One region of the Streptomyces sp. NPDC051020 genome, then DNA from elsewhere that is predicted to be linked to it. Evidence: riboswitches for the same ligand, from Rfam matches in the RefSeq annotation. Region 1 holds a riboswitch; each other region holds the start of a gene.
The links. Region 1 has a riboswitch for cyclic di-AMP ahead of AB0N06_RS05065 (NlpC/P60 family protein). Riboswitches for the same ligand answer to the same signal wherever they lie in the genome.
Positions count from the first base shown of each region.

Region 1 (7,436 bases):
AGGATGTCATCGGTGTCATCCGCGGCGGCGCCCGCGGCTACGTCACCAAGACGATCACCGGCACCGACCTCGTCGATTCGGTCTTCCGGGTGCAGGAAGGCGACGCGGTGTTCTCGCCCCGGCTGGCCGGCTTCGTCCTCGACGCGTTCGCCTCGACGGACGCACCGCCGGTCGATGAGGACCTGGACCGGCTGACGCAGCGCGAGCGCGAGGTGCTGCGGCTGATCGCACGCGGCTATGCGTACAAGGAGATCGCCAAGCAGCTGTTCATCTCGGTGAAGACGGTCGAGTCACATGTCTCGGCGGTACTGCGGAAGCTCCAGCTGTCGAACCGGCACGAGCTGACGCGGTGGGCGACGGCCCGACGACTGGTCTGACCGCGGCCACGTTGAACGCCAAGCTGAGAGGCTGTCGGGCTACCTCTGATCGGGCGGTCGTGCCCTGGCACGCACGCTTCCCGGTCGAAGGCAGCCGGACAGCCTCGGAGTCAGCTGTTCTCCCGTTCGGGGTCGACGGAGATGTTGAGTTTTTCGCCGATCCTTCGGTAGCCGATGCCCGCGTAGATCCGTTCCACAGCGGCGTCGGCCGGCTCCAGCCACACCACCCGGCAGCCCCGCGCGAACGCGGCCGCGGTCAGATGGGCGGAGAGTGCGGCGCCGATGCCGCGGCGGCGGAAGGCGTCGGCGACGGCGAGACCGGACAGTTCGGTGAGGCCGTCGACCGGGACCGAGCAGCCGCCCGCGCCCGCCGGGGTGCCGTCGAGGGTGGCGAGCGCCGCCACTCCGCCGCCCGCCACCGCGTCGCGCAGCCACGCGGCTTGGCCGCCCTCGGGCTCCCCGGTCCCGCCGTACCCGTGGTGCTGTACACGGGCGGCGGCGTCGAACTCGGCGTCGGTGGCCGGTTCGGCCAGCACGAGGGTGTCGACGGGCTTCGGCGGCAGGAGGTCGCCGGGTGTGCACGCCAGGATCGGCGGACGGTCCTCGACGGTGAACCCGGCGGCGAGAAGGGCCGGTTCGACCGCGGGTGCCCAGCCAGGCAGATACTCCAGGCGCGGCATCCGGTCCCGTTCGCGGAATGCGGTGATCAGCTCCTGCACGTCGGTCGCGGTCGGTTCGGAGTCCCGGTCCGGGATCGCGTAATTGGCGTACTTCAGCGACCAGTTCGGGTTGTGGCGGACGGTGAACGGGCCGACCCGGAGGTGGCCGGGGGAGCGGAGGGCGAGTGTCTGGGCGTAGGTCTGGACGTCGGTGTCCATGGGCATACGAGGGCTCCCCTTCGACCGGTCCGGTCGGGGCTCCGGACTCAGGACGGCGAACTGTGCAGCAAGGGAGCCTATGCGACCCGGGTCGCTCCCGCGAAGGGCATGCCGTCGATCGGCGCGATGCGGACCGGCGCTCCGGGGTGCGGCGCGTGGATCATCTGTCCGTCGCCGATGTAGAGACCGACATGGCTGATCCCGGAGTAGAAGAACACCAGGTCGCCAGGGACGAGTTCGGAGCGGGGGATGTTCCGGCCGGCGTTGATCTGGGTGTAGGTGGTGCGGGGGAGTGAGACGCCGGCGGAGCGCCAGGCGGCCTGGGTCAGCCCGGAGCAGTCGAACGAGGACGGTCCGGTCGCGCCCCAGACGTACGGCTTGCCGAGCGCCCCGTAGGCGAACGCGATGGCCTCCGCGGCGCGGGCGTTGGGGGCCTCGGCGGTGCCTAAGCGCGGGGCGCTGCGATCCGCGCGGGCGGCGGCGCGGGCGGTGTCCGAGCGTTCGAACTCGGCGCGCTCCGTGGGTGAGAGGGTGTCGAGGAGCTTCTGGGCATCCGCCAGTCTGGCCCTGACCGTCGTCCGGTGCTTCTTCAGGTCGGCACGGCGGGCGGTGAGGTCCGCCAGCTCGTCCTTCGCCTCCGTGCGCAGCTGGGCGATCTCGGTCACCTGCCGCCGCACGTTGGAGACCTCGGCCGCCTGGCGGTCGGCGGCCCGGTCCACGTACGAGGCCCGTTGCAGATACTGGTCGGGGTCCGAGGACAGCGCCAGCTGCACGGCGGGGTCGAGGCCGCCGGTGCGGTACTCCGCGGCGGCGAGCGAACCGAGTGCGTTGCGGGAGGCGTTGAGGCGTTCGGTCCTGCGGGCGGCCTCGTCGCGTAGTGCGTTCAGGGACTTGGCGGCGGCGGTCGCCTTCTCCTTCGCGCCGTTGTACTGCTCGGTGGCGACCTCGGCGTCGTGGTACAGCCGGTCCACCGCGGCCTTGATCCGGGAGGGGGTGGGCTGTGGTTCGGCGTGCGCGGAGCCCGGCAGGGCGACGGCGGTCGCCGCCGCGGCGAAGGCGAGGGTGGCTGCGGTGCGGGCGGCGGAGCCGGGGTGCGGGCGCTGCCTGGGTTTCCGATGCGCTGCCACGGGGACGGGGCTCCTTGTGTCGACTGCCCGTCGGGGCCTACCGGCGGGCCGCTGAGGTCCGGCGGCGGCACGCCAACAGGGGGAGCGGCCCGCCGCCGGATTTCTCGGCGGGGTGACCGGGCTGCCGTCCGGGTGCGGAGCGGTGGTGAAGCCGGCCACCTGGACAGGGACGCTAGGCCCGGGGCGCGGGGAAGAGTCGCAATGACGGTTATTGCCCGAATTTAGCGATGTGTTGTCGTTGAGTGACCGGAAAATCACACCAGAGTCAGGCAATTGTTGCAGATGCAAGCGAAATGCCGAGGAGCCCCCACCTCGCCGAAGAGGGGTGATATGGCCCCGGCTAGGCTGCTGCCTCATGGACGTACTCATCAATGTCTTCGTCGCGCTGCACATCATCGGCATCGCCTCCCTCCTGGGCGGCTTCCTGACCCAGATGAAGGCGATGGGCGCGGGAACGGCACGCTTCGTCCCGGCGATGCTGCACGGCGCGCTGACCATGCTGGTCACCGGCGTCGCGCTGGTCGGGCTCAATCAGGCCGACGGCCACTCGGTCAACAACATCAAGATCGGCGTGAAGCTGGCGGTCCTGGTGGTGATCCTCGCGCTGGTCTACATCAAGCGGGACGAGGAGAAGGCTGAGAAGGGCGTGTTCGCGGCGGTCGGCGGACTGACGGTCGCCAATATCTTCATCGCGATGCTCTGGACCTGAGAGGCTGTCGGGCCTCTGAGCCGGACCACCCTCATGCGCGAGTGAGCCCCTGCCGGACCCGGCAGGGGCTCACTCGTGCATGAGGGCCCGCCGTCACGCCGGGCGCACGCTGCCGTAGATCGGCATGTAGTAGATCGACTCCTCGCGGACGTTCGCCCCCGGCTTCGGGGCGTGGATCATCATGCCGTCGCCCTTGTAGATACCGACGTGGCTGATGTCGTCGTAGAAGAAGACGAGGTCGCCCGGCTTGAGGTCGGCCGTGGCTATCCGGGTGCCGGTCTTCACCTGGTCCCAGGTGGTGCGGGGGATGTCGACGCCCGCCGCCTTCCAGGCGGCCTGAGTCAGCCCCGAGCAGTCGTACGAGGAGGGGCCCGTCGCTCCCCAGACGTACGGCTTGCCGATCTGGGCGCGGGCGAAGGCGAGAACCTTCTCGGCCTTCGTGGTGGCACTGGTGTCCGAGCCGGTCCCGGTTCCCGTGCCCGTCCCCGTGGTGCCGGTGGAGCCGGCCGCCTTCGCCGCCTCCTGGGCCTTGCGGTCCGCCTCGGCCTTGGCGGCGGCCTGTCGGCGGGCGAGTTCCTCCGCCTTGCGCTTGGCCTCCGCCTCCTTCTCGCGCTCCAGTGCCGCCAGCCGCGCCTTCTCCTCGGCCGTCAGCTTCGACAGCATCGCGCGCGCCTCGCCCAGCTTCTTCTGGACGGATCGTTTGCTGGTCCGGAGTGTGGCCTGGGACTCGGTGAGCGTCTCCAGGCTCTGCACCGCCTCGGTGCGCTTCTTCGCCGCTGCCGCCTGCTGCGTACGGAAGTCCGTGACCGCCTTCTGCTGCTGGGCGGTCATCCGGTCCATCAGCTGGTTCTGGTCGAAGTACGACTGCGGGTCGTCGGCCAGGAAGAAGGTGGCGGTCGGGGCGATGGAGCCGGTGCGGTACTGCGCGGCCGCGTAGTTGCCGAGCGTCCTGCGTGCCTCGTTCAGCTTGTCGGCGCGCTCGGCCACGTCCTCCAGCAGGGCGTTCACCTTGCCGCGCTGCGTGGCGGAGGCCTCCTTCGCCCTGTTGTACTGCTGGGTCGCGGTGCCCGCCTGCCGGTAGAGGTCGTCGACCTTCTTCTGTACGTCCTCGATGCTGGGCTTGGGTGAGCTCGGGGCGGCCATGGCGCTCTGGGTCGACAGCAGGGTCACCCCTGCCAGTGCGGCGGTCGTGAGCCCGACGGCGGGGGTGGTGGTGCGTACCCGGCTGCGCGGTTTGCGATGCGATGCCAAAGCCGGCATCTCCTTCCGTGGACCGCCTACCGGGTTAGCTGTCGGGTTCGGGCGGAACGGAAGGCTGCCCTACGGTCCGAGTGGGGATACAGACCGATTCACCCCGGTTTTGCCTATGGGTCCCCGGTTCCGAACTCCCCGCGGGCAGCCCGGATTCGGCGGGGGAGCCCGCTCGGCGTGGTTCGCCTCAAGGGGGTACGGGCCGCCCGACGGAGCACGCTAGCCAACCGTGGTGCCGCTGTGAAGGTTGATGTTCGATATGTCCGATACGTTTTCGTGACCTCGGTGAAGAGGGGGCGAAGGAGGCGGCCCGGGCCCCGATTTCCTTACGGGGCGTGGGTGGGCGTTCTCCGTATGTAGGCGCCTTCCGGTCGCGCTTCTCCATGCGGCCGCAGAGTGTCGGTGCGTCGCCCTAGACTCGTGAGGCGATGAGCAGCCTCTTTGACGACAGTTTCCTGGCCGGCCTCCAGCACTCGGAGGAAGAACCCCCGCCGCCCCCCGAGGACTCCGCACCCGAAGCGGTGCCGGAGGACCTCTTCGCGGGCGTGTTCGACGCGCCCCCGCCACCTCGGGACGCGTACTACCGGGACGGCGCTCACCGCCCCGCCATCGACTCCGCCGCCCTGCTCGACGGGCTGAACACCGAGCAGCGCGCCGCGGTCGTGCACGCCGGATCGCCGCTGCTCATCGTCGCCGGCGCGGGCTCCGGCAAGACCCGGGTGCTCACCCACCGCATCGCCCACCTGCTGGCCGAGCGCGGCGTGCATCCAGGCCAGATCCTGGCGATCACCTTCACCAACAAGGCCGCGGGCGAGATGAAGGAGCGCGTCGAGCAGCTCGTCGGACCGCGCGCCAACGCCATGTGGGTCATGACGTTCCACAGTGCGTGCGTCCGGATCCTGCGCCGCGAGTCGAAGCGGCTCGGCTTCACCTCGTCGTTCTCGATCTACGACGCGGCCGACTCCAAGCGGCTGATGGCCCTGGTCTGCCGTGATCTGGACCTCGACCCGAAGCGCTTCCCGCCGAAGTCGTTCACGGCCAAGGTCTCGAACCTGAAGAACGAGCTGATCGACGAGGAGACCTTCGCCGGCCAGGCCGCGGACGGTTTCGAGAAGACGCTCGCCCAGGCGTACGCGATGTACCAGTCCCGGCTGCGCGAGGCCAACGCGCTGGACTTCGACGACATCATCATGACGACGGTCCATCTGCTCCAGGCGTTCCCCGACGTCGCCGAGCACTACCGCCGCCGCTTCCGGCACGTCCTTGTCGACGAGTACCAGGACACCAACCACGCGCAGTACACGCTCGTACGCGAACTGGTCGGCCCGGCCGGAGAGGCCGACGCCCCCGCCGAGCTCTGCGTCGTGGGTGACGCCGACCAGTCGATCTACGCCTTCCGCGGCGCGACGATCCGCAACATCCTCCAGTTCGAGGAGGACTACCCGAACGCGACGACGATCCTGCTGGAGCAGAACTACCGCTCCACGCAGACGATCCTCTCGGCTGCCAACGCGGTCATCGAGCGCAACGAGAGCCGCCGCCCCAAGAACCTCTGGACGAAGGCGGGCGAGGGCGCCCGGATCACCGGCTACGTCGCGGACACCGAGCACGACGAGGCGCAGTTCGTCGCCGACGAGATCGACCGGCTGACCGACGCGGGCGACGCGAAGGCCGGCGACGTCGCGATCTTCTACCGGACGAACGCGCAGTCCCGCGTCTTCGAAGAGATCTTCATCCGCGTCGGCCTGCCCTACAAGGTCGTTGGCGGCGTGCGCTTCTACGAGCGCAAGGAGGTCCGGGACATCCTGGCCTACCTCCGGGTCCTCGCCAACCCCGAGGACACCGTTCCGCTGCGCCGCATCCTCAACGTGCCCAAGCGCGGTATCGGCGACCGCGCCGAGGCGATGATCGACGCCCTGTCGCTGCGCGAGAAGATCACGTTCCCGCAGGCACTGCGCCGCGTCGACGAGGCGTACGGCATGGCGGCCCGCTCGGCCAACGCCGTCAAGCGGTTCAACACGCTGATGGAGGAACTGCGCACGATCGTCGAGTCCGGCGCGGGCCCCGCCGTGGTGCTGGAGGCAGTGCTGGAACGGACCGGCTATCTCGCCGAGCTCCAGGCGTCCACCGACCCGCAGGACGAGACGCGGATCGAGAACCTTCAGGAGCTCGCCGCCGTCGCGCTCGAATTCGAGCAGGAGCGGGGGGAGTCCGCCGGGGAAGAAGGTGCAGGCACGGGCACACTCGCCGAGTTCCTGGAGAAGGTCGCGCTCGTCGCCGACTCCGACCAGATCCCCGACGAGGACGAGGACGGCTCCGGCGTCATCACACTGATGACGCTGCACACGGCCAAGGGGCTCGAATTCCCCGTGGTCTTCCTGACCGGGATGGAGGACGGCGTCTTCCCGCACATGCGCGCCCTGGGACAGGTCAAGGAGCTGGAGGAGGAGCGGCGCCTCGCGTACGTCGGGATCACCCGTGCCCGTGAGCGGCTCTACCTGACGCGGGCGGCGATGCGCAGTGCGTGGGGTCAGCCCTCGTACAACCCGCCGTCGCGGTTCCTGGAGGAGATCCCGGACCAGCACCTGGAGTGGAAGCGGACCGGGCCGATGGCGGCCCCGGCCGGACCGACGTCGGGGATCACGTCGTCGCTGTCCTCGTCACGCGCCCGCTCGGGCCCCTCGGGCTTCGCGACCCGGCGCACCTCGGACAAGCCGACGGTCACGCTGGTGGTCGGGGACCGGGTCACGCACGACCAGTTCGGGCTCGGCACGGTGACGGCGGTCGAGGGGATCGGCGACCAGGCGAAGGCGACGGTCGACTTCGGGGACGAGCGGCCCAAGAAGCTGCTGCTGCGGTACGCGCCGGTGGAAAAGCTCTAGGGTCTCGCCCCGGAACCGACGGGGCGGGCGCGGGTGTCCGCCCCGTCGGCGGGTGGGGTCTGTGCTGTGGCGGGCTCGGCTGCTCAGGACGGGTCGAGGCCGTGGCTGCGGAGCCAGGGCAGCGGGTTTATGGCCGCTCCGCCACCGGGCCGGACCTCGAAGTGCAGGTGCGGGCCGGTGGAGTTGCCGGAATTCCCGGAGTAGGCGATGAC
Region 1 is NZ_JBFBCG010000005.1:156,485-163,920, forward strand. Features, by position in the region: gene AB0N06_RS05045 (response regulator transcription factor) at 1-377, shown strand, start outside; gene AB0N06_RS05050 (GNAT family N-acetyltransferase) at 488-1,261, opposite strand; gene AB0N06_RS05055 (C40 family peptidase) at 1,333-2,382, opposite strand; gene AB0N06_RS05060 (hypothetical protein) at 2,738-3,091, shown strand; gene AB0N06_RS05065 (NlpC/P60 family protein) at 3,185-4,351, opposite strand; cyclic di-AMP (ydaO/yuaA leader) riboswitch at 4,350-4,513, opposite strand; gene pcrA (DNA helicase PcrA) at 4,771-7,224, shown strand; gene AB0N06_RS05075 (M23 family metallopeptidase) at 7,308-7,436, opposite strand, start outside.

Region 2 (7,436 bases), on a different contig from region 1:
CAGCCGTCCGCACCCGGGTGTTCTTCCTGGCCACGGCCAGAGCCGCAAGCGCCGTCGCCCGTTCCTCGGGATGGTCCGAGATCAATCCGAACGCCCGGCCCAGCCGCTCGTCCCAGGCGCGTGCGTCGTCGCCGCCTGCGCTCGCTCCTGCATCCCGTTCCTCGGCCACACCGGGATCATCCCCCAGGGGCCGGCCCGGGGGTGTTCCCCCATTCGGTAACGACGTAGCCGGCGTGGCCCGAGCGGTGTCGCGGTGGCTGCCGACTCCCCTGCCCCGCCCGGCAAACTCGTCGCGTCGCGGCACTAGGAAGTGACAGGCCCTGTCGCTACCCTCCGCGCATGATTTCCACGGTTGTCTGGGGCACGGGAAACGTCGGCCGCGCCGCGATCCGCGCTGTCGAGGCCCATCCGGCGCTCGAGCTCACCGCCGTACTCGTCCACAACCCCGACAAGGTGGGACGCGACGCGGGCGAACTCGGTGGGCTCGGTCGTCCGCTGGGGGTCATGGCGGGCGCCGACATCGATGCCGTGCTGGCCACCGGTCCCCGGGCCGTCGTGTACGCCGCGTCCGGCGACATCCGCCCCGACGAGGCCCTCGCCGACATCAGCAGGGCGATCCGGGCCGGGGCCGTGGTCGTCACCCCCGCGCTGTACGCACTGTACGACCAGTTGGGCGCCCCGCCGGAGCTGCGGGATCCGGTGCTGGCCGCCATCGCGGAGGGTGGCGGCTCGCTGTTCGTCTCCGGTGTCGACCCCGGCTGGGGCAACGACGTCCTCCCCTTGCTGATCAGCGGACTCGGCACCTCCGTGGACGTGATCCGCTGTCAGGAGATCTTCGACTACTCCACCTACGACCAGGAGGAATCGGTCCGGTACCTGGTCGGCATGGGCCAGCCGATGGAGTACGAGCCGCTGATGCTCGCACCGACCGTCCCGACCATGGTGTGGGGTGGACAGATACGGCTGATGGCCAGGGCTCTGGGAGCCGAACTCGACGACATCCGCGAGACGTTGGACCGGCGCCCGCTCGACGCCACGGTGAGCACCAGGACGATGGGCACGTTCGAGGCCGGCACCCAGGGCGCCGTGCGGTTCGAAGTGCAGGGCATCGTCGGGGGCGAACCCCGCATCGTCATCGAGCACATCACGCGCATCCACCCCTCCTGCGCACCGGACTGGCCGAAGCCGCCCGACGGGGACGGCGCACATCGAGTCATCATCGAGGGCTGCCCGCGCATCGAGGTCACGGTCGAGGCCACCGACGAGGGCGAGAACAGGTCCGCGGGCGGGAACGCCACCGCGGTCGGCCGGCTCGTGAGTGCCATCGACTGGCTCGTGGACGCGGAACCAGGACTTTACGACGCGCTCGACGTCCCGCTGCGCCCAGCAGTCGGCAAGCTCGGAAGGAGACATCCATGAACATCGACATCCCCGAGGGCAAGGACGCGATCGAGTACGTGTGGGGTGAGATGGTACCCGGGATCGGGATCGCCGCATCCAACTTCTCGCTGTCGGTGTACGCCCACACGACCCTGGGACTGCGCGAGTTCGAAGCCGCGCGGTTGCGGATCGCCCAGATCAACGGGTGCGCCTTCTGCCTCGACTGGCGGACCGAACGTGACGGCGTGAAGGTCGAGGAGGAATTCGCCGACGCGGTGACCCAGTGGCGTACCACCGACGTGTTCGACGACCGGACCCGGTTGGCCGCCGAATACGCCGAGCGGTACGCCCTGGATCACCACAATCTCGACGACGCGTTCTGGTCCCGGATGACCGCGCACTACAGCCAGCTCGAGATCGTGGAGCTGAGCATGAGCATCGGATCATGGCTGGCGTTCGGCCGGCTCAACCATGTGCTGGGTCTCGACACCAGGTGCGCGCTGCCCGGCCGTTGACCGTCACAGGTCGGTGGCGATGATCTTCTCGATGTTCCGTTCGGCGAGCGCGGTGATGGTGACGAACGGATTGACGCTGGTATTGCCGGGGATCAGCGAGCCGTCGATGACGTACAGGCCGGAGTAGCCGTGCAGGCGGCCATAGTTGTCGGTGGCCCGGTTCAGCACCGCGCCGCCGAGCGGGTGGTACGTGAGGTGGTCACCCCAGATCTTGTAGGTGCCGAAGAGATCGGTCCGGTAGATCGTCCCCTCCTTCTGGTTGATCCGGTCGAAGATCGTCTTGGCGGCATCGATGGACGGCTGCTTCCAGGCGGTCTGCCAGTTCAGGTCGACCGTGCCCGTCGCGGCGTTCCAGGAGAACTCGGCCCGGTTCGGGTTCTTGGTGATGGACAGGTAGAACGACGCGTACGTCTCGATCCCGGTCGGCAGCGGCGCGACTTCGGCGAACGCGCCACCGGCGGCCCAGTTGTCGATGCCGCCCGTGGGAATGGACGCCTGGAGGCTGCCGGTCGGGTCCCACATGTGGTTGGCCCGGCCGCACATGACATTGCCGTTGTCGCCCCACCCTTTACCGATCTCGTTGTTCAGGCCGGCGAGCGCGCCGGTGGCCTTCAGCTTCACCAGCAGCTTGCTGGTGCCCACGCTGCCGGCCGCGAAGAACACCCGGTCGGCGGTCACCGTCTTGGTGGCCGTGGTGACACCGCCGGTGTCGATCTGGTCGATGACGACCGTGTAACCGCCACCTGCTGCCGGGGCGACCGAAGTGACCTTGTGGAGCGGCGAGATGACGACCCTGCCGGTGGCCCTGATCCGGTCGATGTACGTTTTCTGCAGCGACTTCTTGCCGTAGTTGTTGCCGTAGAGGATCTCACCGGCCAGCGCGGACCTGGGGACGGTTCCTGCCTCTTCCTGCTTCATGTAGTCCCAGTCGTACACGGTGGGCACGAAGACGAACGGGAAGCCGGCACGCTGGGCCTGCTCACGGCCGACCCGGGCGTACTGGTAGCACGCGGCGGTGTCGAACCAGGCCGGGTCGATGGTGCCGGCCCCGAGCCCGGCATTGGCGCGCGGGTAGTAGATGTCGTACATCTCGTCGGCATCCACCGACGGGAGGACGGCTCCGAAGTTCTCGCGCTTGGGAGTGACCGCCATCCCACCGTTGACCAGCGATCCGCCACCGACGCCGCGGCCCTGGTAGACGGTGATCCCGCTGAACTCCTCGGCGTCGAGGATCCCCGTGTTGCGAGCGATGTTCTTGTCGATGGGGAAGCCGAGGAAGTTACTGAGGGGCTGCTTGGTCCTGGTGCGGAGCCAGTACGACCGGCTGTCCGGGCTTGTCGTGTTGGCGAAGATCTTGCCGTCCGGGCCGGGGGTGTCCCAGGCCATGCCCATTTCGACCATGTGCACGTCGACGCCCGCCTGGGCGAGACGCAGTGCGGCGACGGAGCCGCCGTATCCGGTGCCGATCACCAGGGCCTGGACATGGGCCCCGGAGTCGATCGGGGCGGTTGCGGAGCCGACCCCGGCCTGGGCCGGGGTGGTGTGGCCTGCGAGGGCCACGGCTCCTAAAATAGAACCAGTTCCTGTGATGAACCTGCGACGCGAAACGCCCTTCGGGCCTGCATTGTGCATGCTAGAGTCACTCATGTGACACGCCTCACTCTCCAGAGAGTGAAACTGGTTCTACTGCGGTTCGCATGTTAAGTCACTACATACCGATGGGTAACATGCGCCCGATCGAGGCGCCCCGGACGGGCAACGCCGTGCGTCAGGCGGGCCGGCCGCGGTGGCCTTCCTCGATCGGCCGGGTGCCGTCACCCCCTGGGGCGAGCTCCCTGTCGGCAGCCGTGACGCTTTCGCCGACGCAGGGTTCGTCGAGGTCGGCAGGCCCACACTCGGGCGAATCGTCATGCGGATCGACTTCTGAATCGCCCCCCGTGCGCGACACCGACGGGAACGGGTGGCGAAGCCCCATCGGACCTTCGCCACCCGTCATGCCCGAATCAACCCAACCGGGCGTCAGTAGGCCCCGAACACGTTGTCGATCGAGCCGTACTTGGCGGCGGCGTAGTTGCACGCGGCCGTGATGTTGGCGACCGGGTCGTAAGGGTCCATCGACGTACCGGGCACGTGGTAGGCGCGGAACGTGGGGTCGATGACCTGCAGGAGACCCTTGGACGGCGTGCCCTTGGCGGCGTTCGAATCCCAGTTGTTGATGGCCCGGGGGTTGCCCGCGGACTCGCGCATGATGTTGCGGTGGATGCCGTTGTAGCTACCGGGGATGCCGTGCTGGGCCATGACGGCCAGCGACTCCTTGATCCAGCCGTCGAGGTCGTTCGTGTACGTCGCGGGCTTCGCGGTGACGGCGGCGGCAGTGCTCGCGGCCGTCGTGGATGCGACTGCCGCGGGCGCGGTGGCGCCGATGGTGAGCTTCTGGCCCGCGTGAAGGACGCCGGGGTCGGCTCCGATGACCGCTCGATTGTCCTTGTACAGCTGCTGCCAACCGCCGCTCACGGAATGGCTCAGGGCGATCTTGTAAAGGGAATCACCGGCTATCACGGAATAGACGGTGGGCGTAGCTGCCCGCACGGCAGTCGGCTTGGCGGGGGCGGCAGCGGGCGCCGCTGTCTTGGCGACGGCGGCGGTGACAGGCTGCGCCGGCGCTGCCGAGGCAACGGTTGCCCCGATCATCGGAAGCGCGAGAGCGGCACCGCCCGTGCTCACGGCGATGAGTCCGCGAGTCAGCGAACTGGACTTACGGCGACGGTGGTTAACCTGTGCGGGCATGGCGTATTCCTCTCCGTCGCCTACGAGGTGAGCTGTCGGGTTGAGGCTGGAGTTGCCTCGCCGTATGGGAATACGACTTCACCCCTAGCCGTTCCGGATACCGGATCGGCGGCTTACGTGGGTCCCCCGCTCCTGCCGTACGTGAGTGGTCGGGTTCCCGGACGGCGGCAGGATTCGGCGTTCCATCCGGATTGACGGTGACCGTAGGCGAGAAACTCCGACCTGAACAAGCCCACATTTCTCGATCACAATTCATTTACAAGATCGAGTCGCGGAAATTTTCGCAATCCACCCCGGTCCGCGAAGCCAACTTTCTTGGCACAGAAGGGAACCGGGCGGCACGCCGCTTCGTCCGCGGGCCCGGAAGGTGACTCTCACCACTCGGCCCGAAAAGGGCGATTTGCCCGGCACGAAAGTCCTCGGGCCCGCACGGGTTGCACGTTCACCAGAACGGCGAGCAACTTCCCCTTATCGCCAAAATTGGGACATTCGGGAGATTTTGACGTCAGGGGCAGGCATTCGGGCTTCGGCTCGTCGGGAAGGGCGTCCCCCCGGGGAGGCGACCGGGAGCAGTCGCGCGTCATCTGCCTGCTCCGACTGCGGCGCGCGAGTGGCCGCCCACCGGCCAGGTCGTGCAGGTTCACGCGAACGACACCATGGTGGCCGCACAAGGTGCCGTACATCTTCGGCGTGGCCATGATGGTGCGGAAGAACGCCCTGCCCACCCGCCGGGACTGTCCGGCAGCACGAGAGAAGTGATGGCGATGGAGCTGTTCCCGCCCATGCCGCTCGCCGAGTGGCGTGACACCAAAGAGACGCTCCACCGCTTCGCGCAGATCGTCGGAAAGATCCGTCTCGCGGCCGGTGTCCGGCGCAATCACTGGTGGAACGTTCCGTTTCACCTCACTGGCCGGGGTATCACCACCCGCCCCATGGGACAGATCGACGGCAACCCGATTTTCACGGTGGACTTCGACTTCGTCGGCCATCAACTCGTCATCACAAGACTGGACGGCGTGACGGTCTCGTTCCCGCTTTCGGGCCAGTCTGTGGCTACCTTCCACAAGAAGGTCATGGCCGCCCTGGACGCGCTGGGTATCGAGGTGAATATCAAATTCCCCAAGCCATTCGATCTGTCCGACGCCGACCGGCCGTTCGCCGAGGACACGGAGCACGCGGCATACGATCCCGAACAGGCAAACCGGTATTGGCAGGTCCTCAGTCAAGTGGCGTTGGTACTGGAGGAATTCGCCGCGCGGTTTTCGGGGAAAGTCAGTCCCGTGCACCATTTCTGGCACACCTTCGATATCGCTCACACCCGCTTTTCGGAGCGTCAGATCGACCAGCCCGCGCAGATCGACCCGGTGACGCGGGAGGCCTACTCCCGGGAAGTGATCAGCTTCGGTTTCTGGTTCGGTGACGACAATTTCGCCGCGCCCGCCTTCTACTCGTACACCGCTCCCGAACCGGCGCGGCTGGCGGAGGAACCGCTCACTCCGGTGTCGGCGCAATGGGTGGATCGTGGCGGCAGCCACCTGGCGGTACTGCCGTACGACGCGGCCCGCGCCGAGGGCGATCCCCGTGCGACTGTACTCGCCTTCTACGAAAGCGCCTATCAGGCCGGAGCGGGGCGCGCCGGTTGGGACATCGACCGTCTCGCCTGTCCCGGCGGGATCACCGACCCGTGCCTGACGCCCTGTACGCCTGCCGGTGGATGAGGAGCGCGGCTTCAGTGCAGCTGCCACTCCCAGTCCGCGGGAACCGTGCCCTGGGGACCCGGGGTCGGCTGGGCGACCGGGTGCGCGATGGGCCGGAGCAGCTCCCATCCCTCGTCATATTCCTCGGCCTCGATGTTCCGGAGCCCGTTCTCCCCCGGCTCGAAACCGGCCAGGAACGGATGTCCCATCGCCTCGCCCTCACCCTCCCGGGACTGTCGGCTGCGGGGCCCGGTGGCTGCCGAGCCGCCGCCGAATTGCGGCGATCCGGGGATGGCGTTCGTGCAGTTCAGCGGAGTGGCGGTCGAGTTCCTCGCCAAGGCGTTCGGCGCGTTTGTCGATGTCCAGCTCATCCAGAATGCGGTCGACCTCGGCGAGCAGCGCACCGTGCAGTTGCCACTGTCGGGGGTGCTCCTGAACGTCCTCCAGCAGGAGGTCGGCCACCACGTCCCGAGTGGCGCGGCTGGCGGCCAGTGCGGCGGCAAGTCGCGACTCCGCCTCCTCGGCATTGGCGGACACCGGAGTGGTGATCAGCGTGGAGAAGCTCTCGATGGCGTCGGCCATCTGCGCGAAGAGTTCCCGGAGCGAGGCGGCCACGTCCTGCGGGAACATGGTTTCCCCGGTCCGGGCTTTGGCCAGGTCCGTCAGCGTGCGGGCCAGCACACGGAGTACAACGGCACAGATCTCCAGTGTGTCGAGTCCGGTACGCAGGACGATGCGGTACAGAAGACCTTGCCGGATCCGGGGGTTGAGCAGGAGGCTCTCCTCGGCCTGCCGGAGCGAGGCGTCGACGGCCACGATGTCGTGGTCCAGTCTGCGGGCGTCGTGCAGTCTCGCAGCTGCCTGCGCGACCGAGATGTGGCCGCCGACCTCCTCGCCCATGGCCCGGAACATCTGTCCCATCTCCCGCGCCAGTTCGTCGATGGACACGCCTGCGTTCTGCACCCATACGGGCGGCGCGAGCAGGTTGAACAACAGGCCGACGCCCGCACCGATCAGGGTCTCCAGAACGCGGTCCCAGGCGGTGGCGGCGACCTGG
Region 2 is NZ_JBFBCG010000132.1:334-7,769, forward strand. Features, by position in the region: gene AB0N06_RS36000 (dihydrodipicolinate reductase) at 340-1,419, shown strand; gene AB0N06_RS36005 (carboxymuconolactone decarboxylase family protein) at 1,416-1,895, shown strand; gene AB0N06_RS36010 (GMC oxidoreductase) at 1,899-3,542, opposite strand; gene AB0N06_RS36015 (hypothetical protein) at 3,682-3,822, shown strand; gene AB0N06_RS36020 (LysM peptidoglycan-binding domain-containing protein) at 3,915-4,682, opposite strand; cyclic di-AMP (ydaO/yuaA leader) riboswitch at 4,687-4,872, opposite strand; gene AB0N06_RS36025 (DUF5996 family protein) at 5,447-6,400, shown strand; gene AB0N06_RS36030 (hypothetical protein) at 6,412-6,588, opposite strand; gene AB0N06_RS36035 (aromatic acid exporter family protein) at 6,599-7,436, opposite strand, start outside.
Region 2: another riboswitch for cyclic di-AMP. It lies ahead of AB0N06_RS36020 (LysM peptidoglycan-binding domain-containing protein); the one in region 1 lies ahead of AB0N06_RS05065 (NlpC/P60 family protein).

Region 3 (7,436 bases), on a different contig from region 1:
CCTAGAAATCAAGCCCCTCCGGCGATTGAGGAGCGGGGGTCCGGGGGCGGAGCCCCCGGGGAACGGTCAGCCCTCGTCCGGCGCCCCGTCGGCCGGCCGGAACGCGAAGTCCCCGCCCTCCGACGTCTCGACGGTCCGGCCGTCCTTCTCCTCCGGCGCGCCGCACGGCGTCACGCAGGGCCCCTTGCGCCACCACTCCGGCAGCATCGCAATCGCCTCGTCGCCCAGCGGGTTCACGCCCGGCCCCGCCGCCAGCGAGTGCCCCACCAGCACGTGCAGGCACTTCACCCGGTCCGGCATGCCGCCCGCGCTGGGAAAGCCCTCCAGCACCTCGATCGCGTCGCGCCGGGCGATGTAGTCCTCGTGCGCGGCACGGTAGGCAGCCGCCAGCTCCGGGTCCGTGGCCAGACGCTCCGTCATCTCCTTCATGACGCCGTTCGCCTCCAGCGTGCCGATCGCGGAAGCCGCGCGCGGGCACGTCAGGTAGTACGTCGTCGGGAACGGCGTACCGTCCTCCAGCCGCGGGGACGTCTCGACCACGTCCGGGTTGCCGCACGGGCAGCGGTGCGCGATCGCGCGCAGCCCGCGCGGCGGGCGGCCGAGCTGCTGCTGGAACGCGGCGATGTCCGCCTCGGTGGGTGTGGTGGACTCGGTCTGGGGAGGGGGCGTTTCCATGCCTGCCTTGGATCTACTCGGATGCGTGAACTACGGCTCCGCACAGTGCTGCGGAGACGAGGTGAACAAGGGAATGAGAAGTCAGTTGCGGTCGGCGCTGTCCACGCCGTCCCACAGGTTGGAGTGCCACGGCCGGTCGGTCTCCTTCGCCCCTCCGCTGCGCTCCTTCGCCGCGTCGGGGTCGATCACCGTGTAGCTGGTCTCCCCGGGAGTCACGTAGTGCAGGTGCTCCCGGGCCAGCCGCCGGACGTACGCGTCGTCCTGGAGGCGCGCCTTCTCGTCGCGCAGCTCCTCGGTGCGCTTCTCGGCCTCCTGCGCCAGCCGCTCCTGGTCGGCGATGTCGTCACGCTGCGACACGTACTGCCGCATCGGGTACGCGAGCGCCACCACCAGGGAGCAGACGACCAGGGCGAGGAACGCGGCCCGGCCGGTGAGCCGGGAGCGGCGGGCCTGGCGGCGATTCTGGGACCGGTAGACGCGGGCGGCGGTCTGCTCACCGAGCAGTCGCAGCCGGGTCGCGGTGGAGAACCGGTCCCGGTCCTTCGCGGCCATGTCTCCGCCTCCCACTACGCACGTCCGTCCCCGCACACGGTACGGGACCGAGTGCGGGGACGGACGGAGGCCGTGGCCTTTGCCCGGTACCGGGCCTGCGATCAGCCCTTGCTGCGCTGATCAGTTCGCGGAGCGCTGTGCTGATCAGTTCGCAGAGCGCTGTGCTGATCAGTTCGCAGAGCGCTGTGCTGATCAGTTCGCAGAGCGAAACCGCGGGAACGCGGAGCGGCCCGCGTACACCGCCGCGTCGTCGAGGATCTCCTCGATGCGCAGCAGCTGGTTGTACTTGGCGACGCGGTCCGAGCGGGCCGGGGCGCCGGTCTTGATCTGGCCGCAGTTCACCGCGACGGCGAGGTCGGCGATGGTGACGTCCTCGGTCTCGCCGGAGCGGTGGGACATCATGCACTTGAAGCCGTTGCGCTGGGCCAGCTCGACGGCGTCCAGGGTCTCGGTCAGCGAACCGATCTGGTTGACCTTGACGAGCAGGGCGTTGGCGGAGCCCTCCTCGATGCCGCGGGCCAGGCGCTCCGGGTTGGTGACGAACAGGTCGTCGCCGACGATCTGCACCTTGGCGCCGAGCTTCTGGGTGATGACGTTCCAGCCGGCCCAGTCGTCCTCGTACAGCGGGTCCTCGATGGAGACCAGCGGGTACGCGGAGACGAGTTCCTCGTAGTACTCGGTCATCTCGGCGGCCGAGCGGGACTTGCCCTCGAACTCGTACGTGCCGTCCTTGTAGAACTCCGAGGCGGCGACGTCGAGCGCGAGCGCGATGTCCTTGCCCGGGACGTAACCGGCCTCCTTGATGGCCTCGATGATGAGGTCCAGGGCGGCGCGGTTCGACTCCAGGTTCGGCGCGAAGCCGCCCTCGTCACCGAGACCGGTCGACAGGCCCTTGGTCTTCAGGACCTTCTTCAGCGTGTGGTAGACCTCGGCGCCCCAGCGCAGCGCCTCGGAGAAGGACTCCGCGCCGATCGGCGCGATCATGAACTCCTGGATGTCCACGTTGGAGTCGGCGTGCGACCCACCGTTGAGGATGTTCATCATCGGGACGGGCAGCAGGTGCGCGTTCGGGCCACCGAGGTAGCGGAACAGCGGCAGGTCCGCGGCCTCGGACGCGGCGTGCGCGACGGCCAGCGAGACGCCGAGGATGGCGTTGGCGCCGAGCGAGCCCTTGTTCTCGGTGGCGTCCAGGTCGAACATGGCCTGGTCGATCAGCCGCTGCTCGGTGGCGTCGTAACCGACGAGCTCCGGGCCGATCTGCTCGATCACGGCGAGGACGGCCTTCTCGACGCCCTTGCCCTGGTAGCGGTTGGGGTCACCGTCGCGAAGCTCAATGGCCTCGAACGCACCGGTGGAGGCGCCGGACGGCACGGCAGCACGGCCCGTGCTGCCGTCGTCGAGGCCAACCTCGACCTCGACCGTGGGGTTTCCGCGGGAGTCGAGGATTTCCCGGGCTACGACGACGTCGATGGACGGCACGAGGCATCTCCTTCTGGGATATGACGCTGGTTGTGCAGGGTCGCTTTGGCCTTGCGACAAGAGCCTAACCGGCTGGGCCGCCTCGGTCCGCCGACCGCCCGCCCCCTGGGACGGAAAAGGACCCAAGGGCACTCATAGCAGGGCAACGGTGCAGATTTCTACTGACCGGTATCGACAACAGTTGAACTCTGAGTACGAAAAACCCCGACCCGGCACGTACGGGGGAATCCGCGCCGGGTCGGGGTGCTCGGGGAGGAGAGAGCCCGTATCTACGGGGAGCCCGTGTCCACGGAGCGCCCGTCCTACTTCGTCAGGTGGAGCTGCTGACCCGGGTAGATCAGGTCGGCGTCCTCGACGATGTCCTTGTTCAGCTTGAAGAGCTGCTGCCAGCCGCCCTTCACCTTGTGCTGCGCGGCGATCTTGCTGAGCGAGTCGCCGGACTTCACCTTGTACTCGCCGTCACCCTTGGCGACCTTCTCGCCGGTCGGCGTGGTGACGGTCTTCTTGGGGGCGGTGCCACGGTCCGCGCGGGAGGCAGCGGGGGCCTCGGTGCGCTCGGCCGGCTTCGGCGCGGCCTGCTTCGACTCCTGCGCCGGGGCGCTCTGCTGCGTGGTGGAGCCGGTGTCGACACCCGGGTCGACACCGTCGTTGGTGAGGCCACCGGCGTGGGCACAGCCCCAGGCACCCGGGCCCTGCATGGCGAGGAGCTTCTCGGCGGTGGCGATCTGCTGAGCCTTGGTGGCGAGGTCGGCGCGCGGGGCGTACTGCGTACCACCGGCGGCGGCCCAGCTGGACTGCGAGAACTGCAGGCCGCCGTAGTAGCCGTTGCCGGTGTTGATGGACCAGTTGCCACCGGACTCGCACTGGGCGACGGCGTCCCACGTGGCGACGGAGGCGGCGGAGGCACCCGTCGCACCCATCAGGGGAGCGGCGATGGCGACACCGGTCACACCGGCGAACGTGGCGACGCGGACGGCCTTGGACGGGCGGCGGTGCTTGCCCTTGCTGTTCAGCAGCATGGAACTTCTCCTCACCGACGCCTACGAGGTGAGCTGTCGGGTTCGGGCCAAGTGAGTTGCCCGGTCGCACGTCCTAGCACGCGACTTCACCCCGAGCCGGTCCTGACGGTCTTTCGACCATCGGGCCCGGCGGCTTACCTGGGTCCCCCGCTCCTGCCTACGGCGCCTTACGCGTCTGTTCCCTTCGACCGACGGCAGGATTCGGCGTGACGGTCGACGGGGCCCGCGGTGCGAGCGGTTCCGACCGTAAACGTATGCAACCTCGACATTCAAAGATGGGCATAACGGACAATCAGTCCTTACCTGCATCCGACTGCGCAGCGTTTTCGCAGGTGAGGGGTCATGCGGACGGACCCGGCGGACGCGACACGCCAGTTGACGCAAAGAGACCCATGTCTCACTTACGCATAAGCGGACATAGGTCCCTGAACTACCCCGATTTTTGGGGTGCTTTTAGCTGCTTATCGGACTGCCCTCACTTCGACTTCACGTCGAGATCGAGGCTCTGGCCAGGCAGGATGAGGTCCGGGTCGCCGCCGACCGCACCCTTGTTCGCCTCATAGAGAGCGGGCCATCCACCGCGAACCTTCTGCGCGTCAGCAATCACCGAAAGGTTGTCGCCCGGCCGGACGGTGTAATCGCGGTCGGCCGCCGTCGCGCGCGTGTCGCGCCTCTCACTGTTACCGCGGGAAGCATGCCGGCCCGAGTCCCGGCCGCCGCCCCTGCCCGCGCCCTCGCTCACCTCGGGCGCCGGTGCGCCGCGGTGCTTACCACCCGCCTCACTGTCGGACGAGCCAGACTTCTGGGGCGAGTCGGATGAATCAGACTTCTTGGAGGGTGACGTGGATGACGGCCCTGCCGACGGCTTGTGCGACGCCTTGCCCGAAGACGCGGCGGATCCCTTGGCCGACCCCTTGGCGGACCCCTTGTCGGACGGCGCCTCGGACGCCTTCCCGCGCTCCGCCGGTTCGGCCGACGACACGATTCCCGGGTCGACCCCCGGCGACCCCCCGTCCTCCGTGAGCCCGGAGATGGCCGCACAGCTGGGCCACGCCTTCGGCCCCCGGTCCTCCAGGACCTTCTCGGCGACCGCTATCTGCTGCGAGCGGCTGGCGAGGTCGGCGCGCGCGGCGTACGCCTCACCGCCGTACGACTTCCAGTCGTCCTGCGAGAACTGAAGACCGCCATAGGAGCCGTTGCCGAGGTCGGCGCTCCACATGCCGCCGCTCTCGCACTCCGCGACCCGGTCCCAGGTCGTGGCGTCGGCGGCGTGCGCACCGGCCGCGCCGAGCAGGGGAATAGCGATGGCCGAACCGGTCACGCCTGCGGCGACGACGATCGCGGGTGCCTGGCGAGGGCGACGGTGCCTGCCGTTCGCGGAGCCCATGGGATTGCCTTCCGTGTGACTGACAAGGTGAGTCGAACGGTGAACGTAGCGGCACTCGAACACTTGTCACAAGTCGATGCAGCGCAGATCACGTGAAAGTCACAGCGTTGACAGAGTGTCACCTCGATCGGAACGCCGACCGGGACCGAACTCCACCGGAAGCGTGCGCAGTCCACGCATGATGAGTCCGCCACGCCACCGCACATCGGTAGGTTCCACCGCAAGCCGCAGATCCGGGAGGCGCCTCAACAGTGTGGCCAGGGCAGCCTGTCCCTCCAGTCGGGCAAGCGGTGCTCCCAGGCAGTAATGGATGCCGTGCCCGTATCCGAGGTGCTGATTGTCACGCCGCGCGAGGTCAAGGGTGTCCGGGTCCGCAAACCGCTCCGGGTCCCGGTCGGCGGCGGCGAGCACCACCAGTACGGGGTCACCCGCCGCGATCCGCTGCCCGCCGAGGGTCAGCGGCTCGGTGGCGAACCGCCAGGTCGCCAGCTCCACCGGACCGTCGTACCGCAGCAGTTCCTCGATACCGGTCTCCAGCAGCCCGGTCTCCCCCGCGTCGAGCGAGCGCTGCAGCCGCTCCCGCTGCTCCGGATTGCGCAGCAGGGCGTACACCCCGTTGCCGATGAGGTTGACCGTCGTCTCGAATCCCGCGAAGAGGAGGATGAAGGCCATGGCGGCGGCCTCGTTCTCGGTGAGGTGCTCGCCGTGGTCACTGGCCCGGATCAGCCCCGAGATCAGGTCCTCCCCCGGGTTCTCCCGCTTCCGGTGGATGAGCTCCGCGAGATAGCCGCGCATCTTCTTCACCGACCGGGCCACCCCGCCACGCGGACCGCCGCCGTGGCGGATCATCATCCCCGCCCAGTCCCGGAAGTCGTCCTGGTCCTCACGCGGGACGCCGAGCAGGTCGCAGATCGCATAGATGGGGAGCGGGAACGCGAAGTCGTGGATGAGGTCCGCGGATCCCTCCTCGATGAAGTTGTCGATGAGGTGGTCCGTCAGCTCCTGCACCCGCGGGGCGAACTCGGCGACCCGGCGCGGCGTGAACGCCTTCGAGACCAGCCGGCGCAGCCTGGTGTGGTCGGGCGGGTCGATGTTCAGCAGATGCGTCATCAGCTCGGCCTTGCGCTCGCCCGGGATGCCGGTCTTCCCCTTGGCGTGCGCCGGTTCGTCGTGGTGCGCGGGGTTCTTGGAGAGCCGGGCGTCGGCGAGGGCCTGCCGGGCGTCCTCGTACCGCGTCACGAGCCATGCCTCGACCCCGCTGGGCAGCGCGGTGCGGTGCACGGGGCTGTGCTCGCGCAGCCAGGCGTAGGCCGGGTACGGGTCGGTGGCGAACTCCCAGGTGAAGAGTTCGGGGGCGTCGGCGGGGCTGTCGTTCACCCCCTGACGTTATCCGTTGGCTTCCGCGGCGAGGATCGCGTCCCGGTAGACGCGGCCCGCGGCGCGCAGGGCGGCCTCGGGGTCCGTGCCGTCCTGTTCCGCGCGTACGGCCAGGGCGAGGAGCTCGTAACCGATGCTGTCGCCCGTCGGGAGCGGCACATCGAGTCCGGCGGCACGGACCCGGCTCGCCAGCTTCGCGGCCAGCGCCAGTCCGGGCTGCCCGAGCGGGACGCCGTCCGTGACCGAGTCGCGCTGCTTCTCGATGGCCTTGGTACGCAGCCAGTGCGCGTGGACGTCCTCCGGGGTCTCGGCGGTCTCGTCACCGAAGACATGCGGATGGCGGTGGATCAGCTTCTCGACGAGGGTCGCGGCGACATCGTCGACGGAGAACGGCTCGTCCGTGTCCTCCTCCGCGATCCGGGCGTGGAAGACGACCTGGAGAAGGACGTCCCCGAGCTCCTCGCGCAGTTCGTCGCGGTCGCCGTCCTCGATCGCCTCGACGAGTTCGTACGCCTCCTCGATGGCGTACTTGGCAAGCCCCTCATGGGTCTTCTGCGAGGTCCACGGGCACTCGACCCTGATCCGGTCCATGACCTGGACGAGGTCGAGAAGGCGGGCGCCGGGCAGATCGTATGAACCGGGCAGCAGCTCCAGGTTCGGCATCTGCACCCGGCCCGACCCGGCCAGCCGGGCCAGCCCGTCCGTCAGCGGCTGATTGCCCTCACCCCCGGTCACGACCACGACGGTCCGGCCGCCCGCGCAGGCGTCGACGAGTTCCTGCGCGGTGGGCGCGGTGTGCTCGACCGTGACGCCCGCCTCGCGCAGGTACGGCAGCTGGGGCTGGTCGGACTCGGCGCAGAGCACCCGGTCGGCGGCGTGCAGCGTCTGCCAGGCGGGCCAGGACAGCAGTCCGGGCGCGACCCGGTGGCTGGCCGTGAGCAGGACGA
Region 3 is NZ_JBFBCG010000026.1:7,480-14,915, reverse strand. Features, by position in the region: gene AB0N06_RS16375 (DUF501 domain-containing protein) at 67-675, opposite strand; gene AB0N06_RS16370 (septum formation initiator family protein) at 757-1,227, opposite strand; gene eno (phosphopyruvate hydratase) at 1,420-2,706, opposite strand; gene AB0N06_RS16360 (transglycosylase family protein) at 3,009-3,725, opposite strand; cyclic di-AMP (ydaO/yuaA leader) riboswitch at 3,729-3,942, opposite strand; gene AB0N06_RS16355 (transglycosylase family protein) at 4,201-5,112, opposite strand; gene AB0N06_RS16350 (cytochrome P450) at 5,212-6,489, opposite strand; gene AB0N06_RS16345 (nucleoside triphosphate pyrophosphohydrolase) at 6,499-7,436, opposite strand, start outside.
Region 3: another riboswitch for cyclic di-AMP. It lies ahead of AB0N06_RS16360 (transglycosylase family protein); the one in region 1 lies ahead of AB0N06_RS05065 (NlpC/P60 family protein).

Region 4 (7,436 bases), on a different contig from region 1:
CCGGGCCTGATTCGTGTTTTCCGTCCCCCCTTCGGCCGATGCGGAGTCGCCGCGCGACGCCGCTCCGGCAAGCCTGGTCAGTGAGGTGCGGCACCGTCCGCAGCCAGGCACGTACCGGGCAGGAGACCGTGGGGCGTATCGGGCAGGAGACCGCAGGAGCCGCTGCGCGTACCGGGCAGGAGACCGCAGGAGCCGCTGCGCGTACCGGGCAGGAGAGCACAGGTGGGGATGGCGGAGAAGCTGCGCGGGGTGCGGGGCGGGGGCGACAGCCCGTCCCGGCAGATCGTCGGCGCGCTGCCGACGTTTCTGATCGTCGCCGGGCTCGTGTTCGACATCCTCACCCCGCCGCCGTTCACCGCCGTGCCGCTGTTCGTGGCGGCCCCGCTGGTCGCCGCACCGTTCTTCTCACGGACGAGCACCGTCCGTATCGGCGTCGCCTCGCTGCTCTCGATCCTCGTCCTGCGGATCCAGAGCGGCACGGTGCTGCAGGTTGTGCCGTCCCTCGAGGTCATCACCGTGCTCACCGCCTCGATCCTCTCCCTCTTCATCAACGGAGTCGTCACGCGCGGCAATGAGCAGCTGGCTTCGGCGCGGGTCATCGCGGAGACCGCCATGCGGGCCGTGCTGCCGGAGCCGAACGACTGGATCGGCGGGCTGCAGGTTGCCGCGCGGTACGAGGCGGCGCAGGCGGACGAGTTCGTAGGCGGCGACCTGTTCGCCGTGGTGGACACCCCGCACGGCGTGCGGCTGGTGGTCGGGGATGTGCGGGGCAAGGGGCTCGACGCGGTCGAGGCGGTGGCGGTGATCATCGGCGCGTTCCGGGAGGTCGCCGAGCACGAGGCTTCGCTGGAGGACGTGGCGCAGCGGCTGGAGTGGGCGCTGGCACGGGAGGGGGAGCGACGCGGCGGGATCGATCCGGTCGAGGGCTTTGTCACCGCCGTACTCGCCGAGATCCCGCACGGTGGTGCCGAGGTGCGGATCGTCAACCGCGGCCACCCCGAGCCGCTGCTGCTCCACCCCGACGGAAGGGTGGAGCTGCTGGTACCGAGCGTGCCCGCGCTGCCGCTCGGCATGGGGCTGGGGGTGTGGCCGGACCTGGCTGACGCCTGGGGGCTGGCCGCCGGGACGGCGCTGCTCGTCTACACCGACGGTCTCTCCGAGGCGCGCGACAAACATGGGGTGTTCTACGACCCGGCGGCCCGACTGAGTGGGCGGATCTTCCCCGGGCCCGAAGAGCTGCTGTCCGCGCTGACCGATGACGTACGGCTGCACACGGGCGGCAAGTCCACCGACGACATGGCGCTGGTCGCGGTCGTACGGCCCGCGGAGGGGCAGCCGGAGCGGCGCAGGACCGTGAAGATCGTGAGGCGCGGGCAGGACTGAGGCGCGGCTGCGGTGAGCACACGAGGCCTATGCCACGGTGCGTAATCGAAGAGTGCCGCTCTGCATAATGTTTGACGCAGCGTCAGAAAAACGGTAGCGACTGAGTCCGGGTCAACTCGCCCGATTCCGACCGGTTGTGTCCAGTAAAGTCCAGGCCAAAACCGTGAACGATCAGTGGGAACAGCTTGGAATCAGGCCTGTGCGTCTATTAACGTTCGATAACGCAGCGCGGTCGTCCCAGCCGTCGTCAGTGGCGGCACCGTGCGCGAGCGCCGAATTCCGCAAGGGAACCGGGGAACCACCTCCATGGGGTGAATCGGACATCTGTGTCTCGTGAGAGGCAGAGGAATCCGTAGGAGACCTTCCTGCTCCGAACCCGTCAGCTAACCCGGTAGGCGAGAAGGAAGGAAAGGAGTGCGCCCCCGTGGCGTCCAACAAGCCTGCCCCCGAAGCCCCTTCCCGGTTCGGCTCCGACTTCACCACTGAGTACGCCTCCGGGACGGACACCGAGTCCGGCACTGCGCTCACCGCCGAGTTCGGGACCGAAGGCCTCGGAGGAACCGACCGGTCCTGGGAGGAATGGAACCCCACCGAGGAGTCCGTCCGCCCCGTACGCGGCAGGCACCGCGTCGCCAAGCAGCGCAACGGGCTCGCCCGTAGCTCCACGGTTCTCGGCGTCGGCGTCATCGCGGCCGTCGGCGCGGGCGGCATGGCCACCGCGCAGAGCAAGCCGCCGGTCTCCATCTCCCTTCCCGATTCCCTCGCGGACAAGCTCCCCGACGCCAACTCCCTCCCCGGCGTGGGCGCACTGTTCTCCGAGGAGTCCGCCGCCGACCAGGCCCAGACCGCCGCCGCACCGCTGACCAGCGCGGGCATCACCACCGCCGAGGCCGAGCAGGGCGCCACCGACGCCGGCGAAGCGCTCCGCGCCCGCATCCTCCAGCAGGCCGAGCAGCAGCAGAGCGCCGCCGACGCGGAGGCCAAGGCTGCCGAGGAGAAGGCCGCCGCGGAGAAGGCGGCAGCCGAGGCGAAGCAGAAGCAGGACGTCGCCGAGGCCAAGGCCGAGGCCAAGGCCGAGGCCGCGAAGAAGAAGGCGGAGGAAGAGGCGAAGGCCAAGGCCGAGGCCGAGCGGCTCGCCAAACTGGCCGCCAGCTACGCCATCCCCACCTCCTCGTACACGATCACGTCGACCTTCGGCCAAGCCGGTTCGATGTGGTCCTCCGGCTACCACACCGGTCTCGACTTCGCGGCGCCGACCGGCACCCCGATCAAGGCCGTCCATACCGGCACCATCAAGTCGGCGGGCTGGTCCGGCTCCTACGGCTACCGCACGGTCCTGGAGCTCGAGGACGGCACGGAGCTGTGGTTCTGTCACCAGTCGTCGATCAACGTCAGCGTCGGCCAGAAGGTCACCACCGGTGAGACCATCGGCCGCGTCGGCGCCACCGGAAATGTGACGGGTCCCCACCTCCACCTGGAGGTCCACACCTCGAGCGGCACGGGCATCGACCCGATGACCTGGCTGCGCGACAAGGGCCTCACCCCCTGACCCGATGAACGCGGGCCGGCCCCACCGGCCCGCCACCGATCCCCGGCAGTCCTGACGCTCACCCCCCGACGTCAGGGCTGCCGGTCCGTTTGGCCACGGCTTTCGCGTGCACCATGCATGGAAGAGCAGCACTGCTGGAATCCGTTGATCCGCAGGGCGAGCTCCAGGACTCCGCCGCCCGCGCCGGGCTCGCCGCCGTCCCTGGAGCTGGCGGAACTCACCGAGGCGTCCGCCTGACCCGTCACCAGGGATGCTGGGGCGGTCGGTTCCCGTAGCGCTGCTGTCCGTGGGGCGGCTGGTGATACGGCTGCCCAGGGGGCGACAGGTACGGGTTGTGGCCGCCGTACGGCTGGTACTGCTGCGGAACCGGCGCCGGGGCCATGGAGTGCGGGCGCAGACGGCCCGTCGCCTGTGCCGCGTACGCCAGGGCGGGGGCGGCCACGTCCCGGCGCTGCCAGAGGTGGTGCAGCAGTTCCAGCTCACGGGCGGTGAAGTCCGGTTCCACCGCCCCGCGGCCGGCCCGGCGGCGCAGGAACGCCAGGGACGTGGCGAACGACTCGTACTCGGCGACCGCCCGCGCCGCCGCCTGGCCGCGCGCCTTGGCCTGCGCCTTGGCGTGGCTCCGTACCTGAGCCGCGATTCGGCCGTGAGTGCCGTGGGCGGGGCCGTAGGCAGGGGCGTACCCGTAACCCAGGGCTCCGTACCCCGCTTGCGCGTGCCGCTGGCGCGCCAGGTCCCGGGCCAGGCCGCGGGCCCGCATCGAGGAGAGCGCGAGCGGCTCGGCCGGGGTCAGCCAGCCGGCGGCCGCGTACGCGGGCAGCTCGGTCGCCAGGGTGCGCAGCTCCCGCTGGCGCGACCAGATCGCCAGCCAGGTGACCAGTCCGAAGACCGGGACCATGAACACCCCGTACACGACATAGAAGCCGTACGGGCCGAACGTCCCCGAACCGTTCCACAGGGCGTGCATGCCCATGGCGAGGATCAGTCCGAGCAGCGGCAGCGCGATGCGGCGGATGCGGTGGCGGGGTGCGCTGAGCGCCGCGAAGCCGAAGCCCAGGCCGGTCAGCACGGTGAAGAGGGGGTGCGCGAACGGCGTCATCACCCCTCGTACGAAGAAGGTCGCGGCCGTCACCGACGCCAGGCCCGAGTTGCCGATCTGCTGGTCCTCGCCGAACGCGTTGCCCAGGTAGAGGATGTTCTCGGTGAAGGCGAAGCCCGTCGCGGTGAAGCCGGCGACGACGACGCCGGCGACGACACCGCCGAAGTCCCGTCGCCGGAACAGGAAGATCAGCAGGACGGCCGCCGCCTTCGCGCTCTCCTCGACGACGGGCGCGATGACCGTGGCCCCGAGGGTGTCCGCGCTCGCCGGGTCCGCGGTGGCCGTCGCGATCCAGCGGGTCGCGAACGAATTGGCGATGATCGCGATCAGGGCGGCGGCGCATGCACCCCAGGCGAAGGCGAACAGCAGATTCCGCCAGGGTTCGGGTTCGACCCGGTCCAGCCAGCGGAACGCCGTCATCAGGAGCGGGACGGGCAGCACGGCCAGACCCAGCCCGACCAGGAACCCTTCGGTGCCGGTCTGGGCGCGGACCAGAGCCAGGATCACCAGCCCGCACAGCGCGAGCACGGTGAAGACAGCGGCGATACGGAACGTCTTGCTTCGCCAGACCATGCCGACGCGGCGCGGACGGTAGCGCCACTGGCCCCGCTCCGGCACGGCCGCCAGGATCTCGCCGACCCGCTGCTCCTCGAGGAGCGGGACGGCCGGCTGCGACTGTTGCTGCTGGACAGACCCGTCGGACACCCCACGACCCTAGCGAGGGAGACTGACAGCTGACCATGGGGCAATGCGGTGCGCGTACCGCCCCGTCAGGGAATCTGCGGCTCAGCCAGGGGTGAGGAGCCAGTCGCGGTGGAAAGGTCAGCTGCGGGCGAAGAGCAGGTCGTGCACGACATGGCCCTTGTCCAGGCCCTGCCCCTCGAACCGGGTCAGCGGACGGAACGCGGGCCGCGGTGCGTAGCCGCCGTCCGCCGCCGTGTTCTCGAACAGGGGGTGCGCGGTGAGCACCTCGAGCATCTGCTCGGCGTACGGCTCCCAGTCGGTCGCGCAGTGGAGCACGGCGCCCGGCTTCAGCCGCTGCGCCGCCAGGTCGAGGAACTCCGGCTGGATCAGCCGCCGCTTGTGGTGGCGCTTCTTGGGCCACGGGTCGGGGAAGTACACCCGCAGCCCGTCGAGTGCGGCCGGCGGCAGCATCTCGCGCAGCAGGATGATCGCGTCACCGTTGGCCACCCGGATGTTGGACAGTCCGTTCCGGTCCGCGAGACCGAGCAGGTTGCCCTGGCCGGGGGTGTGCACATCGACGGCGAGTATGCCGGTGTCGGGGTCGTCGGCCGCCATCTGCGCGGTGGCCTCGCCCATCCCGAAGCCGATCTCCAGCACGACCGGAAGCCCGTCGAACAGCTCGGGCAGGTCGAGGACCGCCTGCCCGTCGATGTCCAGGCCCCACTTCGGCCAGAGGCGCTGCAGCGCGTCCTCCTGGCCGGGCGTGACACGGCTGCGGCGCGGCTGGAAGCTGCGGATCCGGCGCTCGTGGTGCGACCCGGCCGGGTCGGCGGCGGGTCCGCCGGGGAAGCGCGGTTCCTGACGCAGCCTGCGCTGCCGCTCGAAGGCTGCGGCGCGCAGATCGTGGGCCTCGTCGGACTCGGGGGCGGGGTTCAAGGACTCAGACACAGTGCCCCGATTCTACGGCGGGCGGCTTCCACCCCGTTCCCTGTGCCCGGAGCAGCGCCCTGCGTGCCACCTCCCGCCCGATGGGCAGCGAGGCCGTCGCGGCGGGTGACGGGGCGTTCAGCACGTGCACCGTGTGCGGGGCCTCGCGGATCAGGAAGTCGTCCACCAGCGTGCCGTCGCGCAATACCGCCTGGGCCCTGACACCGGACGGGGCGGGGCGCAGGTCGTCCTCCGTGACCTCGGGCAGCAGCCGCCGGACGGCCGCCGTGAATGCGCTCCTCGACAGCGAACGGTGCACCTCGCCCGCCCCGTACCGCCAGTGTCTGCGCGCGATCTGCCAGGAGCCCGGCCAGGCCAGCGTGTCCGCGAGCTCACGCGGGCGTACGACCGGCCAGCCGTATCCCTCGCGGGCCAGCGCCGGCACCGCGTTCGGCCCGACGTGGACGCCGCCGTCATGGCCCCGGGTCAGGTGCACCCCGAGGAACGGGAATGCCGGATCCGGCACCGGGTAGACCAGCCCGCGCACCAGCTCGGGCCTGGCCAGCTCGTAGTACTCCCCGCGGAAGGGCACGATCCGCATGCCCGGCTCGTCGCCCGCGAGCCGGGCCACCCGGTCGCAGTGCAGCCCCGCGCAGTTGACCAGGACCCGGGCCCGCACCACGCGGCCGTCCGCCGTCCGCACCGCCACACCCCACGGGCGGCGGTCGATCGCCGTGACCTCCGCCCCGAACCTGATCAGCCCGCCCGCGCCGCGCACCTCGGCCGCGAACCGCTCGGCAACCGCCTTGAAGTCGCACACACCGGTCGTCCCGACCCGGATCGCCGCGAGCCCGCGCACCTGCGGCTCGTACTCCGCGATCCCGGCGGGCCCCAGCTCCCGCACCGGCAGCCCGTGCTGCCGGCCGCGCTGCACCAGGGCGTGCAGCCGGGGCAGCTCGGACCGCCCGGTCGCGACGATCAGCTTGCCGGTCACCGTGTGCGGAATGCCGTGCTCCGCGCAGAAGTCGACCATTTCGGCGGCGCCGCGCACCGCATAGCGGGCCTTGAGCGAACCGGGGCGGTAGTAGATGCCACTGTGGATCACCCCGCTGTTGCGCCCCGTCTGGTGGCGCGCCGGGCCCCACTCCTTCTCCAGCACGGTCACCCGCGTGCCCGGAGCGGTCCGCGTGAGGGCATACGCCGTCGACAGGCCGACGATCCCGCCGCCGATCACCAGCACATCGCAGTCGTACGCCGCGTGAGTCATCATCGCGCCACCTCCCACCCCGATAGTGCACTGACCCACTGACATCGCACTCAAACCAGCGGAGGCCAGCGTGGCGCCCGGAATTCCACCTCCGGCCTCCTGCGCGTCGCCCGGAGGACTCCGCGCGGGCATCCGAGAGATGCGGGCGCCCCCGGAGCCAGGCGTCGCCTGGCAGGCGGGGCTTTCGAAACACGCCCTAGGAGGGGTGGGGCCGGAATACGAGCGAAACGTGCCACGTCCTTGTTTCACCGCTGGTAGAGGCCAGCGCGGGTTGCCTTGATAGGGATCGTTAGGATTCCGTCATCCTGGCCCGTGATCTTCGAGGTGTGTGTTGGCATCGATCGACCGCACCGCCTACCCCAGGTTCCGCGGGACCGTCACGGCGCGGGAGCTGGTCGAGTCGTTCACACCCACAGCGGACGAGGTCGGCTGGGCGCGAGGGAAGACGACCGCTGACCAGACCTTCCTCGTGCTGGTGATACGGCTGAAGTGCTACCAGCGGATGCGCTATTTCCCCGGCCTGGACG
Region 4 is NZ_JBFBCG010000016.1:66,058-73,493, forward strand. Features, by position in the region: gene AB0N06_RS11745 (PP2C family protein-serine/threonine phosphatase) at 229-1,383, shown strand; cyclic di-AMP (ydaO/yuaA leader) riboswitch at 1,644-1,796, shown strand; gene AB0N06_RS11750 (M23 family metallopeptidase) at 1,808-2,932, shown strand; gene AB0N06_RS11755 (PrsW family glutamic-type intramembrane protease) at 3,174-4,736, opposite strand; gene trmB (tRNA (guanosine(46)-N7)-methyltransferase TrmB) at 4,854-5,663, opposite strand; gene lhgO (L-2-hydroxyglutarate oxidase) at 5,656-6,912, opposite strand; gene AB0N06_RS11770 (DUF4158 domain-containing protein) at 7,241-7,436, shown strand, end outside.
Region 4: another riboswitch for cyclic di-AMP. It lies ahead of AB0N06_RS11750 (M23 family metallopeptidase); the one in region 1 lies ahead of AB0N06_RS05065 (NlpC/P60 family protein).